4 regions of the Bradyrhizobium sp. USDA 4502 genome follow, and region 3 is predicted to be linked to each of the others. Evidence: predicted binding sites of a transcription regulator. Region 3 holds the regulator's gene; each other region holds the start of a gene.
What was found. The regulator PhoB, encoded in region 3, activates phosphate uptake and scavenging genes when phosphate is short. The targets are predictions, from matches to a motif close to TGTCATNNANCTGTCAT.

Region 1: phnF (phosphonate metabolism transcriptional regulator PhnF) is a predicted target of PhoB. The motif match lies at 2,127-2,143, and genes of this name have one in related genera.
Region 2: phnC (phosphonate ABC transporter ATP-binding protein) is a predicted target of PhoB. The motif match lies at 2,288-2,304, and genes of this name have one in related genera.
Region 4: ACVW1B_RS16945 (OprO/OprP family phosphate-selective porin) is a predicted target of PhoB. The motif match lies at 2,620-2,636, and genes of this name have one in related genera.

What each region holds. Positions count from the first base shown of each region.
Region 1 covers NZ_JBSSGF010000001.1:941,928-945,839, forward strand. Annotated here, with positions in the region: gene phnE (phosphonate ABC transporter, permease protein PhnE) at 1-392, shown strand, start outside; gene phnE (phosphonate ABC transporter, permease protein PhnE) at 389-1,237, shown strand; gene phnF (phosphonate metabolism transcriptional regulator PhnF) at 1,373-2,098, opposite strand; gene phnG (phosphonate C-P lyase system protein PhnG) at 2,215-2,676, shown strand; gene phnH (phosphonate C-P lyase system protein PhnH) at 2,681-3,289, shown strand; gene ACVW1B_RS04240 (carbon-phosphorus lyase complex subunit PhnI) at 3,293-3,912, shown strand, end outside.
Region 2 covers NZ_JBSSGF010000001.1:937,773-941,684, reverse strand. Annotated here, with positions in the region: gene phnE (phosphonate ABC transporter, permease protein PhnE) at 1-250, opposite strand, end outside; gene phnD (phosphonate ABC transporter substrate-binding protein) at 334-1,266, opposite strand; gene phnC (phosphonate ABC transporter ATP-binding protein) at 1,346-2,161, opposite strand; gene ACVW1B_RS04200 (transferase hexapeptide repeat family protein) at 2,373-3,038, shown strand; gene ACVW1B_RS04195 (alpha-D-ribose 1-methylphosphonate 5-triphosphate diphosphatase) at 3,035-3,912, shown strand, end outside.
Region 3 covers NZ_JBSSGF010000001.1:6,751,131-6,755,042, reverse strand. Annotated here, with positions in the region: gene pstB (phosphate ABC transporter ATP-binding protein PstB) at 1-796, shown strand, start outside; gene phoU (phosphate signaling complex protein PhoU) at 903-1,619, shown strand; gene phoB (phosphate regulon transcriptional regulator PhoB) at 1,765-2,475, shown strand; gene ACVW1B_RS31560 (IS4 family transposase) at 2,708-3,811, opposite strand.
Region 4 covers NZ_JBSSGF010000001.1:3,666,689-3,670,600, reverse strand. Annotated here, with positions in the region: gene ACVW1B_RS16955 (zinc-binding alcohol dehydrogenase family protein) at 1-109, opposite strand, end outside; gene ACVW1B_RS16950 (winged helix-turn-helix transcriptional regulator) at 228-608, shown strand; gene ACVW1B_RS16945 (OprO/OprP family phosphate-selective porin) at 960-2,558, opposite strand; gene ACVW1B_RS16940 (DegQ family serine endoprotease) at 2,904-3,912, shown strand, end outside.

The DNA.
Region 1 (3,912 bases), 5.8 Mb from region 3:
CCGGCGTGCTGGCGATCGCGATCCACACCACCGGGGCGCTCGGCAAGCTGTTCGCCGAGATCGTCGAGAATGCCGACATGAAGCCGGTCGAGGGCATCCGCTCCACCGGCGCGAGCTGGCTGTCCTGCATGCGCTTTGCCGTGCTGCCGCAGGTCTCGGCCGGCTATGCCAGCTATGCGCTGCTGCGCTTCGAGATCAACGTCCGCGAGGCGTCGGTGATGGGCTTCGTCGGCGCCGGCGGCATCGGCCAGGAGCTGGTGGTCGCGATCCGCAAGTTCTACTATTCCGACGTCAGCGCCATCCTCATCACCATCATCGTCACCGTCTTCATCATCGACATCTCGACCGGCTGGCTGCGCGGCCGGCTGTTCGGCAAGGAGACCCGTCGATGAGCCAGATGCCGAGGCCGGACACCGCGGAACTGCGCGCGAAGTACCCCGACGTCTTCGAACGTCCCACATCGGCACGGCTGGCGATGCCGGCCATGATCGTGGCGGCGCTCGCGATCTTCGTGTTCGGACTGGTTGATCTCGATTTCTCGCCGTCCAGGCTGATCGCGGGCCTCGGCCAGCTCGGCTGGATCACCATGCTGATGCTCCCGCCGAATCCGGGCTCGTCGTTCCCGCTCTACATGCAGGCGCTCGGCGAGACGCTGTCGATCGCGGTGCTCGGCACCACGCTTGCCGCGGTTTTGGCACTCCCGGTCAGCCTGCTGGCGGCGCGCAACATCATCCCCTCGAACCTGATCCGCTTTCCGGTGCGCCGCTTCCTGGACTCGATCCGCGGCGTCGATACGCTGATCTGGGCGCTGGTCTGGATCAACGTCGTCGGCCTCGGTCCGTTCGCCGGCGTGCTGGCGATCATGGTGTCGGACTTCGGTGCGTTCGGAAAGCTGTTCTCGGAGGCGATCGAGGCCGCGGATCGCAAGCAGGTCGAGGGTATCCGCGCGTCCGGCGGCAATGCGCTGCACGAGATTCGCTTCGGCCTGCTGCCGCAGGTGTTGCCCGTGATCGCCGGGCAGGTGCTCTACTTCATCGAGTCGAACACGCGTTCGGCGACCATCATCGGCATCGTCGGCGCGGGCGGCATCGGCTTGCAGCTTGCCGAACAGATCCGCGTGCTGGAATGGCAGAAAGTATCGTTCCTGATCCTGATGATCCTGATCGCGGTTGCCGCGATCGACTTCATCTCGAGCAAGCTGCGCTTTGCGATCATCGGGCAAAGGGCGGTGGTATAGAAAGTTACCTCGCCCCGGGGAGAGGTCGGATTGCGCAGCAATCCGGGTGAGGGGTGTTTCCCCGCACTCATATTTATCCGCTTTGTGGAGGCGGCCCCTCTCCCCGCAAGAGCGGGGCGAGGGAGCAGAAGCACGTCAGCCGTTCTCGACCAGAAACTCCACGCGCTCGGCGGCGAAGCGCGAGCGCTTGGTCACCAGCGGCTGGTCCAGCATGTCGACGTCGGTGGCGTCGACCACCAGCACCGGCCGTCCCAGCGGCAGGTCGAGCCGCGCGGCGTCGGTCGCATCGACGATCGCCGCGGTGATCCGGGTCGAGGCGCGGTGGTAGTCCTTGACGCCGTAATGCCCGAGCAGCTTCGTCATCGAGCGGACGTTGGCGAACACGCTGCCGGCATCGGGAAACCGCTCGGCCGACAGCCAGGTGGTGGAGACGCAGATCGGCGTCCGGTCGGCGAGCCGCACCGCTTCGATCCGGATCAGCGGCGCACCGATCTTCAGGCCGAGCTCGCGCGCAATCTCGCGATTGGCGGTGTCGCTGCTCGCATCGATCAGCTGGCCGCGCGGCTCGTGACCGCCGGCGCCGACGATCTCGGAAAATCGCGTGCGTGAGCGCAAGGGATAGGCGAGGCGCTGGGCTTCGACATAGGTGCCGCTACCGCGTTCCGCGCGCACCAGGCCGCGCTCCGCCAATGCGGCGAGCGCCCGCCGCACGGTGTGCCGGTTGACCCGGTACGTCTCGGCGATCTCCATCTCGCCGGGCAGCTTTTCGCCGGCGGCGAAGCGGCCGTCAGCGATGCCGCGCTCGATGCCGTCGGCGACCTGCCGCCACAAGGCGACGCCGGAACTTTCCTGCATGCTCATGGCGCGGTGATACCAGAAATCTTTGGTTTGTCACGAAACAGTCATGGCGCTCCGCTATCAAGTTGTCTAGTATCATAGACAACTTGATGCAAGCAAGGTTGCCCAAAGGTTTGCCCATGAGTTCGACCGGACCAAACAGCAAACAGGCCCAGCGCAAGGCCGCGATGACGGTGCTGGCGCACGCCGCCGCTGCTGATATCGCCGGCAGGCTGGCGGCGATCGCGGTGCCCGCGCATGAGAACCTGCGTGAGCCGGAAAACGGCCTTGTGATGCTGCGTGGGCGGATCGGCGGCGACGGTGCGCCGTTCAATCTCGGCGAGGCGACGGTGTCGCGCGCGGCGGTGCGGCTTGCGACCGGCGAGGTCGGCTTCGGCTACACGCTCGGCCGCGACGCGCGGAAGGCGCAGATGATCGCGCTGTGCGATGCCATGGTGCAGTCGGCGGAACTGTCCGGCGAGGTGGAGGTCAAGGTGATCGCGCCGCTGCGCGTCGCCATGAACGCCGAACGCGGCCGCAAGGCGGCGGAAACCGCGGCGACGCGGGTCGATTTCTACACGATGGTGCGCGATGAGGGATGATGCAATGACGACGATTGCCGAAATGCCCGCGGGCTTTGCCGACAAGGTGCTGTCGGCGCAATCGACTTTCCGTTCCGTGATGGATGCGATGGCGCGCCCGGGCAGCGTGCAGCGCGTCGCCGCGAGCGTCGGAACGCCCGCCGGCATGATGCGCGGCTCGGCCGCGATCGCGCTGACGCTGTTCGATCACGACACGCCGATCTGGCTTGACGCTGCGATGTCGGCGACGCCGGACGTCGCCCGCTGGCTGAAGTTTCACGCCAGCGCGCCGGTGGTGGCCGATTCCTCGATCGCGAGCTTCGCTTTGATCGGCGATGCCGCGAGCCTGCCGGCGCTCGATCGCTTCGCATTCGGCAGCAGCGAATATCCTGACCGGTCGACCACGCTGATCCTGCAGGTCGACAGCCTGTCGCAGGGGCCGGCCTTCGAGCTGAAAGGGCCCGGCATCGACGGCAGCGCCGTGCTGCAGGCGATGATCAAGCCGCGCGACCTGTTCCAGCGGCTTGCGATCAACGAAGCCCTGTTCCCGCGCGGCATCGATGTCGTGCTGGTCCATGACGATGCCATTGTGGCGATCCCGCGCACCACGCGGCTGATCGCAAGCGGAGTGTGAGCGATGTATGTAGCCGTCAAGGGAGGCGAGCGCGCCATCGAGAACGCCCATCGTCTGCTCGCGCATGAGCGGCGCGGCGACCGCGAGGTGCCCGAGGTGACGCTGGCACAGATTTCCGAGCAACTCGCGCTCGGCGTCGATCGCGTGATGACCGAAGGTTCGCTCTACGACCGCGAGCTCGCGGCGCTCGCGATCAAGCAGGCGCGCGGCGACATGATCGAGGCGATCTTCCTGGTCCGCGCCTTCCGTGCCACGCTGCCGCGCTTTGGCGCCACCGAGCCGGTCAACACCGGCGAGATGCAGGTGCGGCGGCGGATCTCCTCGACCTTCAAGGACGTTCCGGGCGGCCAGATCCTGGGGCCGACCTTCGACTACACCCATCGCCTGCTCGATCCGCAGCTCGCGGAAGGCTTTGTGCCGGAGCAGCCGGCGACCGCGGAGGCCTCGCAGGCCGCCACGCCGCGGGTGACCGACATTCTCGGCCGTGACGGTCTAATCGAATCCTCGCCGCAGGCAGATTGCGACACGCCGGTCGGCGACCTCACGCGCGAGCCGTTGAGCTTTCCGGCCGATCGCGATTTGCGGCTGCAGAACCTGGCGCGCGGCGATGAGGGCTTCCTGCT
Region 2 (3,912 bases), 5.8 Mb from region 3:
CGGGATCGGTCCAGACCCGCGCGCCGGAATCCAGCGTCAGGATGCGATCGAAATAGCTGACGAAATTGCCGAAATAGGTGAACAGCGTGCGCAGGTTCACTTCCGCGCCGAACGCCGCGATCACCAGCACCGCACAGAATGCCGCCGTTGCCAGCGCGGCCTTCAACCGCTTGCGTGCGACGGACTTGCGGTAGGCGTCCTCCAGCGTCGCCAGTTGCTGCGCTGGAAGAATGGATACGGCGGTCGCCATCGACGCGTGCCAGTCCGGTTCGGAGTTGAGTGGAGAGAAAGGGCCGGGCTATACGCCCGACCCTCGTGACGTCAGGCGTGCGATCAGCTCGCCTTCTTTCGCAAACCGTCGACGAACTTGATCAGCTCGATGGTGCCGTCCCAATCCTTGGTGGTGGCGGGATGGAAGCCCTTCTTCTGACCGTCGGACAGACGGTCGAAGGCGGCCTTGTCCTTGGTCGGGGCGTCGAAGAAGGCCTTTGCGATCGCGGCCTTCAGGTCCTCCGGAAGATCGGTGTTGTACGCATAGGGGCCGTTGATGATCAGCGCCGACTTGTGGATGATGCGGAAATCATCCTTCTTCATCGCCGAGCCGTCGGCATTCTTCAGCATGCCCTTGGTCAGCATCTGGGCGAGCGTGGAATCGTCCTCGTTGGTCCACTGGTTAGCGGCCACATCAACGGTTCCCTGCGACAGCGCCAGGACGGCGTTCTCGTGGCTGCCGGTGAACACGACCTTGCCGAAAAAGCCTTCGGCGTTCGCGATGCCCATCTTGTTCAGTTCGAAGCGCGGCACGTTGTTGCCGGACGTCGAGTTCGGATCGACCAGGCCGAGATTCTTGCCCTTCAGGTCCTCGACGGTCTTGTACGGGCTCGACGCCTTGACGAAGAACACCGAGTAATAGCCGGTCGAACCGTCGGCGTTCATATCGTTGGCGAACGCGTCGGTCTTGACGCCGGTCAAGCGCGCGCGAGAGAACGAGGCCGAGCCGTAGCTGGCGATCTGGATGTTGCCGGCGCGCTGGCCTTCGATGACGGCCGCGTAGTCGTTGGCGATGCGCAGTGTGACCTTCACGCCGAGCTCCTTCGACAGATACGCCACGAACGGCGTCCAGCGCTCGGTGACGCCGGAGGCGTTCTCGGCCGGCACCACCGCGAAGGTGAGCTCCGGATACTTTGCCTTCCAGTCCTGCGCGGAGGCCGAACCGGCAAATGCCAGCGCGGCGGCGCCAGCCAGAATGATGCGACGAGTGAACATGACTACCCCTCTTTTGTTGTAGTTGCACCTGTTGGCCGGGCAAAATGCCCGGCCTCCCAGATTGAAAAATGCGCGACGCTCAGGCCGCGGCTGCGGTGCCGAGTGCCGGCGCAGTTGCACCGTCGGGCGCGGGCAGCGGTGCTGCGCCGATGACGTCATTGGCCTCGAGGTCATAGAGCTCGCGGGCGATATGGTCGGTGAGCGCCGCGGGGGCGCCATCGAACACCACGCGACCTGCGGCCATGCCGACCAGGCGGTCGCAATAGGTCCGCGCCAGGTCGAGCGAGTGCAGATTGCAAAGCACCGTGATGCCGAAATGCTTGTTGATGCGCAGCAGCGCGTCCATCACGATCTTGGTGTTGCGCGGATCGAGCGAGGCGATCGGCTCGTCGGCGAGAATGATGTCGGGCTCCTGCACCAGCGCGCGGGCGATCGCGACGCGTTGCTGCTGGCCGCCGGAGAGCTGGTCGGCGCGCTGTGCCGCCAGCTGGGCGATGTCGAATTGCTCGAGCGCCGACAGTGCGAGCGCCCTGTCCTGCTCCGGCCAGACCTGCGCCAGCGAGCGCCATGACGGAATCTGGGCCAGTCGGCCCATCAGCACGTTGGTCAGCACATCAAGGCGGCCGACCAGATTGAACTGCTGGAAGATCATCGCCGAGCGCGCGCGCCACCGCCGCAGTTCCTTGCCGCGCAACGCGGTGACGTCGGTGCCTTCGAACAGGATACGGCCGGAGGTCGGATCGGCGAGACGGTTGATCATCCGCAGCAGCGTCGACTTGCCGGCACCGGAGCGGCCGATCACGCCGACAAAGCTGCCGGGCGCGATCGAAAAGGACGCGTTGTCGACTGCGGCTTTCGTGCCGAAACGGCACGTCAAACCTTCCACCACCAGCATGTAATGCTCCAACCGCGCCTCGTTGGGCCATCGCTATCCCCGGCGTTTTACAGTTATGTGACGACAGCGCTGCGGTGCGGCGATCGTCCACACCCCTCCCTTGTCGCTCCCTTGCCGTCATCGCAACGTCATGATGTTGTCATCAAGCATCCCGATGACGAGCGCGCATCCCCCGGAAGCCCAAGATTCTTGAAGATTTGCGGAGGCCCTGATGGCCGGAAAAACACTCTCGGTTGTGCCGACCGTCGACCCGACCGCGTCGGTCCGTGAGAGCAGGCTCGGCAAATATACCGAGGTCGGCGCGCGCACGATCCTGCTCGAAGTCAGCATGGATGACTATTCCTACGTCGTGAACGACAGCCAGATCACCTACACCTCGATCGGCAAGTTTTGCTCGATCGCGGCGATGACCCGCATCAACCCCGGCAACCACCCGATGCATCGCGCGACTCAAGCGCATTTCACCTACCGCGCCAGCGCGTATTTCCCCGGAGAGAGCGACGACACCGACTTCTTCAACTGGCGACGTGCGCATCACGTGCATATCGGCCATGACGTCTGGATCGGGCACGGTGCGATCCTGTTACCAGGACGGAACATCGGAACCGGCGCTGTCGTCGCTGCCGGCGCGATCGTGACCAAGGACGTTCCCGCATACACCATCGTTGCCGGTAATCCGGCGCGGCCCGTGAAGCGGCGCTTCTCCGAGACGATCGCCGACCGCCTCGCCGCGCTCGCATGGTGGGACTGGGATCACGAGACGCTCCGCCGCGTCCTGCCCGACTTTCGCAAGCTCGCGGTCGAGGAATTCCTCGACAAGTACGAGGCCGAGGCCGTATCCCAATCACAGAACAAACAACGGAGCGCCGCATCGTGACGGACATTTTCATCGAGGGCGGGCGCACGCTGGTTGACGGCGCCTTGGTCGAGACCTCGCTGCGGACCGCTGGTCGCGACATCGGCGCGCTCGACGCCGAGCAGGGTCGCGCCGCGCTTCACATCGATGCCAGTGGCCTGCTGGTGCTGCCCGGCATCATCGACCTGCACGGCGATGCGTTCGAGCGGCAGATGATGCCGCGCCCCGGCGTCGACTTCCCGACCGACGTGGCGCTGATCGACAGCGACCGGCAGGCGATCGCCAACGGCATCACCACCGTGTTCCACGGCACGACCTGGTCGTGGGAGCCCGGCCTGCGCAGCGCGGAGAATGCGCGCAAGCTACTCGATGCGATCGAGGCGCTGCGGCCGCAGCTCGCCGCCGACACCCGCCTCCACCTGCGTCACGAGACCCACAATCTCGAGGCCGAGGCCGAGATCATTCAATGGCTCGGTGAAGGCCGCATCGATCTGTTCGCCTTCAACGACCATAGCAACGTCAAGCCGAAGAAGCGCAACCAGCTGGCCGAGCGCTCCGGGCTCTCCGTCGAGGCCGTCAACGACATGCTCGACCGGATCGTGGCGCGCCGCCCCGAGGTGCCCGCCTCGATCGCGCGACTGGCCGCCGCCGCGCGCGCGGCCGATATCCGCATGCTGTCGCACGACGACAACAGCCCGGCGATGCGCCAGGAGTTTCGCGCGCTGGGCGCCACGATCGCCGAATTCCCTGTCAACGAGGAGACCGCGCGCGACGCTGCGGCGGCGGACGACTTCATCGTGTTCGGCGCGCCCAATGTGGTGCGCGGCGGCAGCCATACCGGCTGGACCAAGGCATCCGACATGATCGCACAGGGCCTCTGCTCGGTGCTGGCGTC
Region 3 (3,912 bases):
GACTGCCGCAGGCCACATTCCCCAGGTTCCGCTGCCGGAAGCGCCGCCGAAAGTCACGGTGCGCAACCTCAACTTCTATTACGGCGAGCACCACGCGCTGAAGAACATCAACCTGACGCTCGGCACCAACCGCGTCACGGCGTTCATCGGCCCGTCCGGCTGCGGCAAGTCGACCCTGCTGCGCATCTTCAACCGGATGTACGACCTGTATCCGGGCCAGCGCGCGGTCGGCCAGCTGATGCTGGACCAGACCAACATTCTCGACCCCAAGCTCGACCTCAACTTGCTGCGCGCGCGGGTCGGCATGGTGTTCCAGAAGCCGACGCCGTTCCCGATGACGATCTACGAGAACATCGCCTTCGGCATCCGCCTCTACGAGAAGATCTCGAAGTCCGAGATGGACGACCGGGTCGAGAAGGCGCTGCGCGGCGGCGCGCTGTGGAACGAGGTCAAGGACAAGCTGAACGCCTCCGGCCTGTCGCTCTCCGGCGGCCAGCAGCAGCGCCTGTGCATCGCGCGCACCGTGGCGGTGCGCCCCGAGGTGATCCTGTTCGACGAGCCGTGCTCGGCGCTCGACCCGATCTCGACCGCCAAGGTCGAGGAACTGATCCAGGAGCTCTCCGAGGACTACACGATCGCGATCGTCACCCACAACATGCAGCAGGCGGCGCGCGTCTCCGACAAGACCGCCTTCATGTATCTCGGCGAGCTGATCGAGTTCGACGACACCAACAAGATCTTCACCTCACCGAGCGATCGGCGCACCCAGGACTACATCACCGGCCGGTTCGGTTGACCGGCGCATGATCCGGAAAAGTGGAAACCGGTTTTCCGATCAGGTCATGCTAAAATTCAGGACACGAAGCCATGATCCCCGGGATCATGGTTGAGGGAGACAAGCGATGGCTTCTGAACATACCGCCAAGGCATTCGACAGCGACCTGCAGGAGTTGACCCGCCTGGTCGCCGAGATGGGCGGCCTGGTCGAACGAATGATTACCGAGTCGGTCGACGCGCTGATCCGTCGCGACGTCGCGCTCGGCAAGCGCGTGGTCGCCGCCGACATCGAGATCGACAATCTGCAGCGCAACATCGAAGAGCGCGCGGTGCTGACGATCGCGCGCCGCCAGCCGATGGCGATCGACCTGCGTGAGATCGTCAGCGCGATGCGCGTCGCCACCGATCTCGAGCGGATCGGCGACCTCGCCAAGAACATGGGCAAGCGCGTCGCGGCGCTGGAGAGCGATTTCCAGCCGCTGAAGCTGATCCGCGGCCTCGAGCACATGACCGACCTCGTGCTGTCGCAGGTCAAGTCGGTGCTCGACGCCTATGCCGCGCACGACCTGCCGGCGGCGATGAACGTCTGGAAGGGCGACGAGGAGGTCGATGCGATCTGCACCTCGCTGTTCCGCGAACTGCTCACCTACATGATGGAAGATCCGCGCAACATCTCGTTCTGCATCCATCTGATGTTCTGCGCCAAGAACATCGAGCGGATCGGCGATCACGCCACCAATATCGCCGAGACCGTGTTCTACATGATCGAGGGCCAGCAGATCACCGACAAGCGCCCGAAGGGGGACATGACCACTTTTGCCACCACGGTGCCGGGCAACTGAGGCATGATCGGCAAGCACGGAACCGGCAAGAGCGAAACTGGATGATCCTCGCGACAAATCGTTTCCGCGGGGACTATGCTCAAGGAAGTAAGCGTTTCGGTTTGCGTCTGGGCAACGGATCACCACAGAGAAAGAACTTAGACCGATGAGCGCACGCATTCTGGTAGTCGAAGACGAGGAAGCGCTGACGACGCTGTTGCGCTACAATCTCGATGCGGAAGGCTACGATGTCGAGACGGTGGGGCGCGGCGACGATGCGGATACACGGCTGAAGGAGCGCGTTCCCGACCTCGTGGTGCTGGACTGGATGCTGCCGGGCCTGTCCGGCATCGAACTGTGCCGCCGCCTGCGGGCGCGGCCCGAGACCAAGCAGCTTCCGATCATCATGCTGACCGCGCGCGGCGAGGAAAGCGAGCGCGTGCGCGGGCTTGCCACCGGCGCGGACGATTACATCGTCAAGCCGTTCTCGGTGCCGGAGCTGCTGGCGCGGGTGAAGGGCCTCTTGCGCCGCGCCAGCCCGGAGCGGCTTGCGACCGTGCTGACCTATGGCGACATCGAGCTCGACCGCGAGAAGCGCCGCGTGGCGCGCTCGGGCCGTCCGATCGATCTCGGGCCGACCGAGTATCGCCTGCTCGAATTCTTCCTCGAGCATCCCGGCCGCGTGTTCAGCCGCGAGCAACTGCTCGACAGCGTCTGGGGCCGCGACATCTACATCGATGAGCGCACCGTCGACGTGCATATCGGCCGCCTGCGCAAGCTGCTCAATCCGGGCCGCGAGCAGGATCCGATCCGCACCGTGCGCGGCGCCGGCTACGCGCTCGACGACCGCTTTGCCAAGGCCGAGCCACAGCCGTAACGGCCATGCGGCATTCATAAACCGCAACACGGCGTCGTCCCGGCGCAAGCCCATAGGCGCTAAGATAGTTTGATCATAGTCTGATAGTGGCGCTTATGTCTGGGTGGCTCGCGTAGATGTCGCCGGAGAGCGTGACTGGCTCTGCAGAGTAGAGCGATTGCGGGCTGTGGAATGATCGCTTGCCGTAGCGAAGCTACGAGCTGGCGCAGCAGACGCCACGTCACTGGGTGGGTCAGGCGGCGTCGGCCAAGCGGGGAGAGTCTTCGAGTTCGTCGACGAGCGGCTCGAGCAATAGAATGATCAGCAGATGAGCGAGGATATGGGGTCTGGCGGACCGCTCGTCGGTTCCGGGAGGTCCCTTCAGGCCAATCAGGCTTTTCAGCCGCTTGAAGCCGAGCTCAATGCGCCATCGCAGCCGATAGAGGGCGAGGATATCTGCAGTCGTGAAGTCCTCTGGCCTGAGTGAGGTCACCAGGATCACCCAATCTGCGGCGTCAAGTGTTTGCCTGGAGAGCTGATGACCTCCCTTTTGTGCAGTCCGGCGCGCCTTGCGTCGCGCAGCCGCAGCAGCTTGCGCCGGCTTCTTCGCGGCAACCAGACGCACTGCGAGCGGCGGCGCACCTGACTTGCGCTTTATCCAAATCGGCCGATCGATCAGGCCACGCGCCGAGGCGTTGCGCAGTTCGGCAGTGAGGTCAACAAGATTACCTTCGGCATCGAGCCAGCGCGCGCTCTTCCAGCCGGCCCGGATCACGAAGTCCGCATCGGCATCGACGAGATGCGCCATGCGCTCCGGTTGCAGATAGGCGCGATCGGCAAGACGGATCTCACCGGCAACCGCCGGTATCCGATCCAGCGTCTCGCCCGCTCGCTGATCGGTCAGTTCGAAGTGACCAAAGCGCTCCTGCGGAAGATCGAACGCGCTATGGATACGCCACACTGCGTTCTTGTTCCTGCCGCTCGTCCCAGCCTTGGGGACCGTCGTGGCGTCAACAATACGGATCAGACGACCGCGGCTCGCCTTCGGCGCCGCGGCGGCAAGCGCCTGCTCGACCAAGATTGCCAGCCAATCTCCGCACTGACGTAAGCGATACAACAGAGCCACGTTGGAGATATCGACAAGCCCAACCGACGTGGCCCATGCCGCCGTCAACCGCAGCCCTTTCTCACCAAGGCAATAAGCCAAGATCAGGCGCAGCAAGTCGACCGCATTGCTGATCTCCCGCGGACGGACAAACGCCTTCGTCTTGCGCGCGCTAATGTTCAGAGCCTCGGCTCCGCCAAGTCGGGCGACAACGCGCGCCCAATCTTTGTTCACAAGCGATTCGTGTGCCATTCCATCTTGGAATCACAAGCGAATCCAAGGCGCAAATCCTATTTTAGCGCCTATGGGCGAAAGCCAGGACCCATACGCCGCGGCCAGTGCAATCGGCACGC
Region 4 (3,912 bases), 3.1 Mb from region 3:
CCGCGACGCGGATGTCGCGCCCCTTCGGCTCGGGCTTGGCGATCTCGAAATCGACGAGCGAATCCGCCGCCTCGATCGGCAGCGATTTTTGGTATCCGACGGCCTTCATGCCTGGTCTCCGTGGTGGGCGATTGCCTGCCGATTAACTGTCGCGCTGGCTTCCATTTGGCAAGTACTGTAAAAACAGGGAACTAGTCCCTGTTTGTATACTATTGGGAAAATACTGGATGAAACGGAAGAATTTCGCGCGCCGGCCGGGCTGCGCGGTCGAGGCGGCGCTCGACCTGATCGACGGCAAGTGGAAGGGCGTGATCCTGTACCACTTGCAGGCCGGCACCCAGCGCTTCGGCGAGTTGCGGCGGCGGATGCCCGGCATCACCCAGCGCATGCTGACCAAGCAGCTGCGCGCGCTCGAGGACGACGGCCTCGTGATCCGCAAGGTCTATGCCGAGGTGCCGCCACGGGTCGAGTACACGCTTTCCGAACTCGGCGAGAGCCTGCGCCCGGTGATCGATATTCTGAAAGCCTGGGGCGAGGGCCATCAGGAGCGGCTGTCCTGCGCGCCGGCGCCGGAGGTTGTTGTGAAGAAGTCGAAGCGCGCGGCCTGAAAGCATGTTCGCGCGACGCGCTCCGCTTCACCTCGCCCCGCGTGCGGGGAGAGGCATAGGCCGCCTACGGCGGCCGTTCTCAAGAACGCCGAAGCGGTGCTTCGGCTATGACGCATCGTCAGATGCGTTCCGGGTGAGGGGGAGCCTCAGCAAGCGCAGCTGCTGCCGAATACGCGGAGAGGGCCCCTCACCCCAACCCTCTCCCCGTAAGAACGGGGAGAGGGAGCGCGGCGCCGTCCTGTCAATATTCGACCGATCTCATTCAGCTAGAAACGCGTGAACCAAACGCTCGATGAAAACGGCCGGAGCGATGCCCCGGCCGTCTATGAGTTGGTCTCAGCTCCGATCAGCTCAGAACGCAACCTGCGTACGCAGCGCGACCGCGTCGAACTTCGAGCCGACGTCCGCAGCCGAGGTCGCCGAGGCCTGCTTGGCGATATCGCCGTGCAGGTAGTTCAGCATGAAGCGGACGTTGTTGTTGACGTACCAGTTCAGCGCGGCGGTGTAGACGGTCTGCCGTCCGCCCGCGATGCCGACCGCCTGCGCGATCTGATCGTTGAGGTCCATCGTGCTGACGCGGCCGGCGATTTCCCAGGCGCCCCAGCCGCCGCCGGCGAGCGAGAATGGATCGTGCGGCTTGATCCCGCTATAGGAGGCCGTCGCCGGATTGTAGGCGTGATTCTCGCCGGTCAGCACGTAGCCGACCTGCGCGTAACCGCCGTCGAACTTCAGGCTCGGCGCGCCGAACGGCGGCAGTCCGGTGTTCGCGGAGCGATCGACATTGAACCAGTAATATTCGCCCTGCGCGATGAACGGGCCATAGGTCGCTGCCGCCTCGACGCCGTACACCTGCGCGCCGGAGACGTTGGCGATCGCACCGGTCGAGATCAGTGTTGTCGGATCGATGCGCAGCTCGGGCCGGTCGCTGAGCGTGAGCGTCTGCGCCTGCGTGAGCTGGTTGCGCGGCGGCTGCACCAGCCATTCCGCATCGGCGCCGATGTGCACCGAATAGTTCTTGCCGCTGATCGGATTGCCGGCGACGCGGATGACGCCGCCATACTGCTCGGACGTGCCGGCCGGCGAGGCGGAGGACGCGGAGTGGATGGCGCCCGACGTCGGTCCGGTGACATAGCCGCCGATCCAGAACTGGTCGTTCCACCAGCGGGTGCCGGCGGCCGAACGGAAGTCACCGGCGGCGATGTTCTGGGCGATGATGCCGACCGAGGCGCGCTCCATGAACAGGATGTCGTTGGAGCTGGTCGCTTCGTCGAGCGTCCACGGCACGTCCATGATGCCGCCTTCGATCGCCATCTTGCCGCCGAACGGCTTGAAGCCGGTGTAGCTCAGATACGCATTCTCGATGCCCGAGGTGCCGCCGCCGGGCAGTGATCCCGGAGCCGCGCCGCCGAAGCCGTCGGACGAGCCGCCGAAATCGTAGATCAGCGAGTAATTCCAGTCGCCGAAGAATTTGCCGACGATGCCGATGCGTGCGCGGCGGACGTTCTCGCCGCTGTCGAGCTTTTGCGGCGAGGTGCCTGCGGTGTTCGGACGATAGTCATAGCCGCCGACATCCCAGTGCACGCGACTCGTGATCGCAACGCAGTTCTGTTCGTCCGCGGTGCAGATCGTCGGCCGGTTGTTCGGCATCGTCACCACGACGCCGGACGGCGCGACCGGGCCCTTCACCGGGATCGCGGCGTTGGCGGTCGCCACCCGCGCGGCCTTGGCATCCGCCGCCTTCGCATTGGCGTTTGCGCTGGCTGCGCTTGCGGTATTGGCGTTGGTCTGCTTCTGCAGTTTGTCGAGCTTCTGCTCGAGCATCTTCAGCTGCTGCTTCAGCAGCGCGATCTCCGCATCGCTGCCGCCTCCGGCCGATTGCGAATAGGCCGGCGAGGCGGCAAGCGCCCCTGCCAGGCCTATGGCGATTGCACTGACTTTTGTTGCACCCATTGTGCACCCCTGTTGTGTTTGAATTCCCCACTCACTCACTGAACGGTCCTAGGAGCGTATCGTGACTGACGCACGACAGTGCTTCCGGGCATCGCAGTTCCGCTTGTGGTCCGCAGGCAACAAGCGGAGCGGCGCAGTGAGATGACAGCCATCATAGAAGCTTGGCGGCGCGCTTCAACGCGGCCGCTGCGGGTTGTGCACCGGTACGGCGGGGGGCCAGTTATCCGGCCGGGCGCCCTTCAATTGCCCGGCGAACACGCCTATATTCCGGCGTTTCCACGAGAGGTGAGAATGCTCCGACCTGTCCGCTTTGCTGCCGTATCCGCTCTGTGCACGTTGGCCTTCATGGGGAATCTTTCCGCAGCCGCGGCCCAGGACCGCCGCGTGCCGTCCTCGCAGGCCGAGCTGCAATTGTCCTATGCGCCGATCGTGCAGCGGGTGCAGCCGGCGGTGGTCAATGTTTACGCCGCCAAGACCGTGCAAAACCGCAATCCATTTCTGGATGACCCGATTTTTCGCCGCTTCTTCGGCGTGCCGGGACAGCAGCCCGAGCAGATGCAGCGCTCGCTCGGCTCCGGCGTGATGGTCGACGGCTCCGGCCTCGTAGTCACAAACAATCACGTGATCGAGGGCGCCGATCAGGTGAAGGTCTCGCTCGCCGACAAGCGCGAATACGAGGCCGAGATCGTGCTGAAGGACAGCCGTACCGACCTCGCGGTGCTGCGCCTGAAGGACACCAACAAGGAGAAGTTCGCGACCCTCGACTTCGCCAATTCCGACCAACTGCAGGTCGGTGACGTCGTGCTCGCGATCGGCAATCCGTTCGGCGTCGGCCAGACCGTGACGCACGGCATCATCTCGGCCCTGGCGCGCACTCAAGTCGGGATCACGGATTATCAATTCTTCATTCAGACCGACGCCGCGATCAATCCCGGCAATTCCGGCGGCGCGCTGGTCGACATGACGGGCCGGCTCGCCGGCATCAACACTGCGATCTTCTCGCGCTCCGGCGGCTCGCAGGGCATCGGCTTTGCGATCCCCGCCAACATGGTGCGCGTCGTGGTGGCCTCCGCCAAGAGCGGCGGCAAGAATGTGAAGCGGCCATGGCTCGGCGCGCGGCTGCAGGCGGTGACGCCGGAGATTGCCGAGACGCTCGGGCTGAAGCTGCCGTCTGGCGCGCTGGTCGCCAACGTCGCGCCGAACAGCCCGGCGGCGAAGGCGGGCCTGAAGCTCTCCGACCTGATCGTCGGGATCGACGGCACGCCGATCGACGATCCCAACGCGTTCGACTACCGCTTCGCGACCCGTCCGCTCGGCGGCAACGCGGAGATCGAGGTGCAGCGCGCCGGCAAGC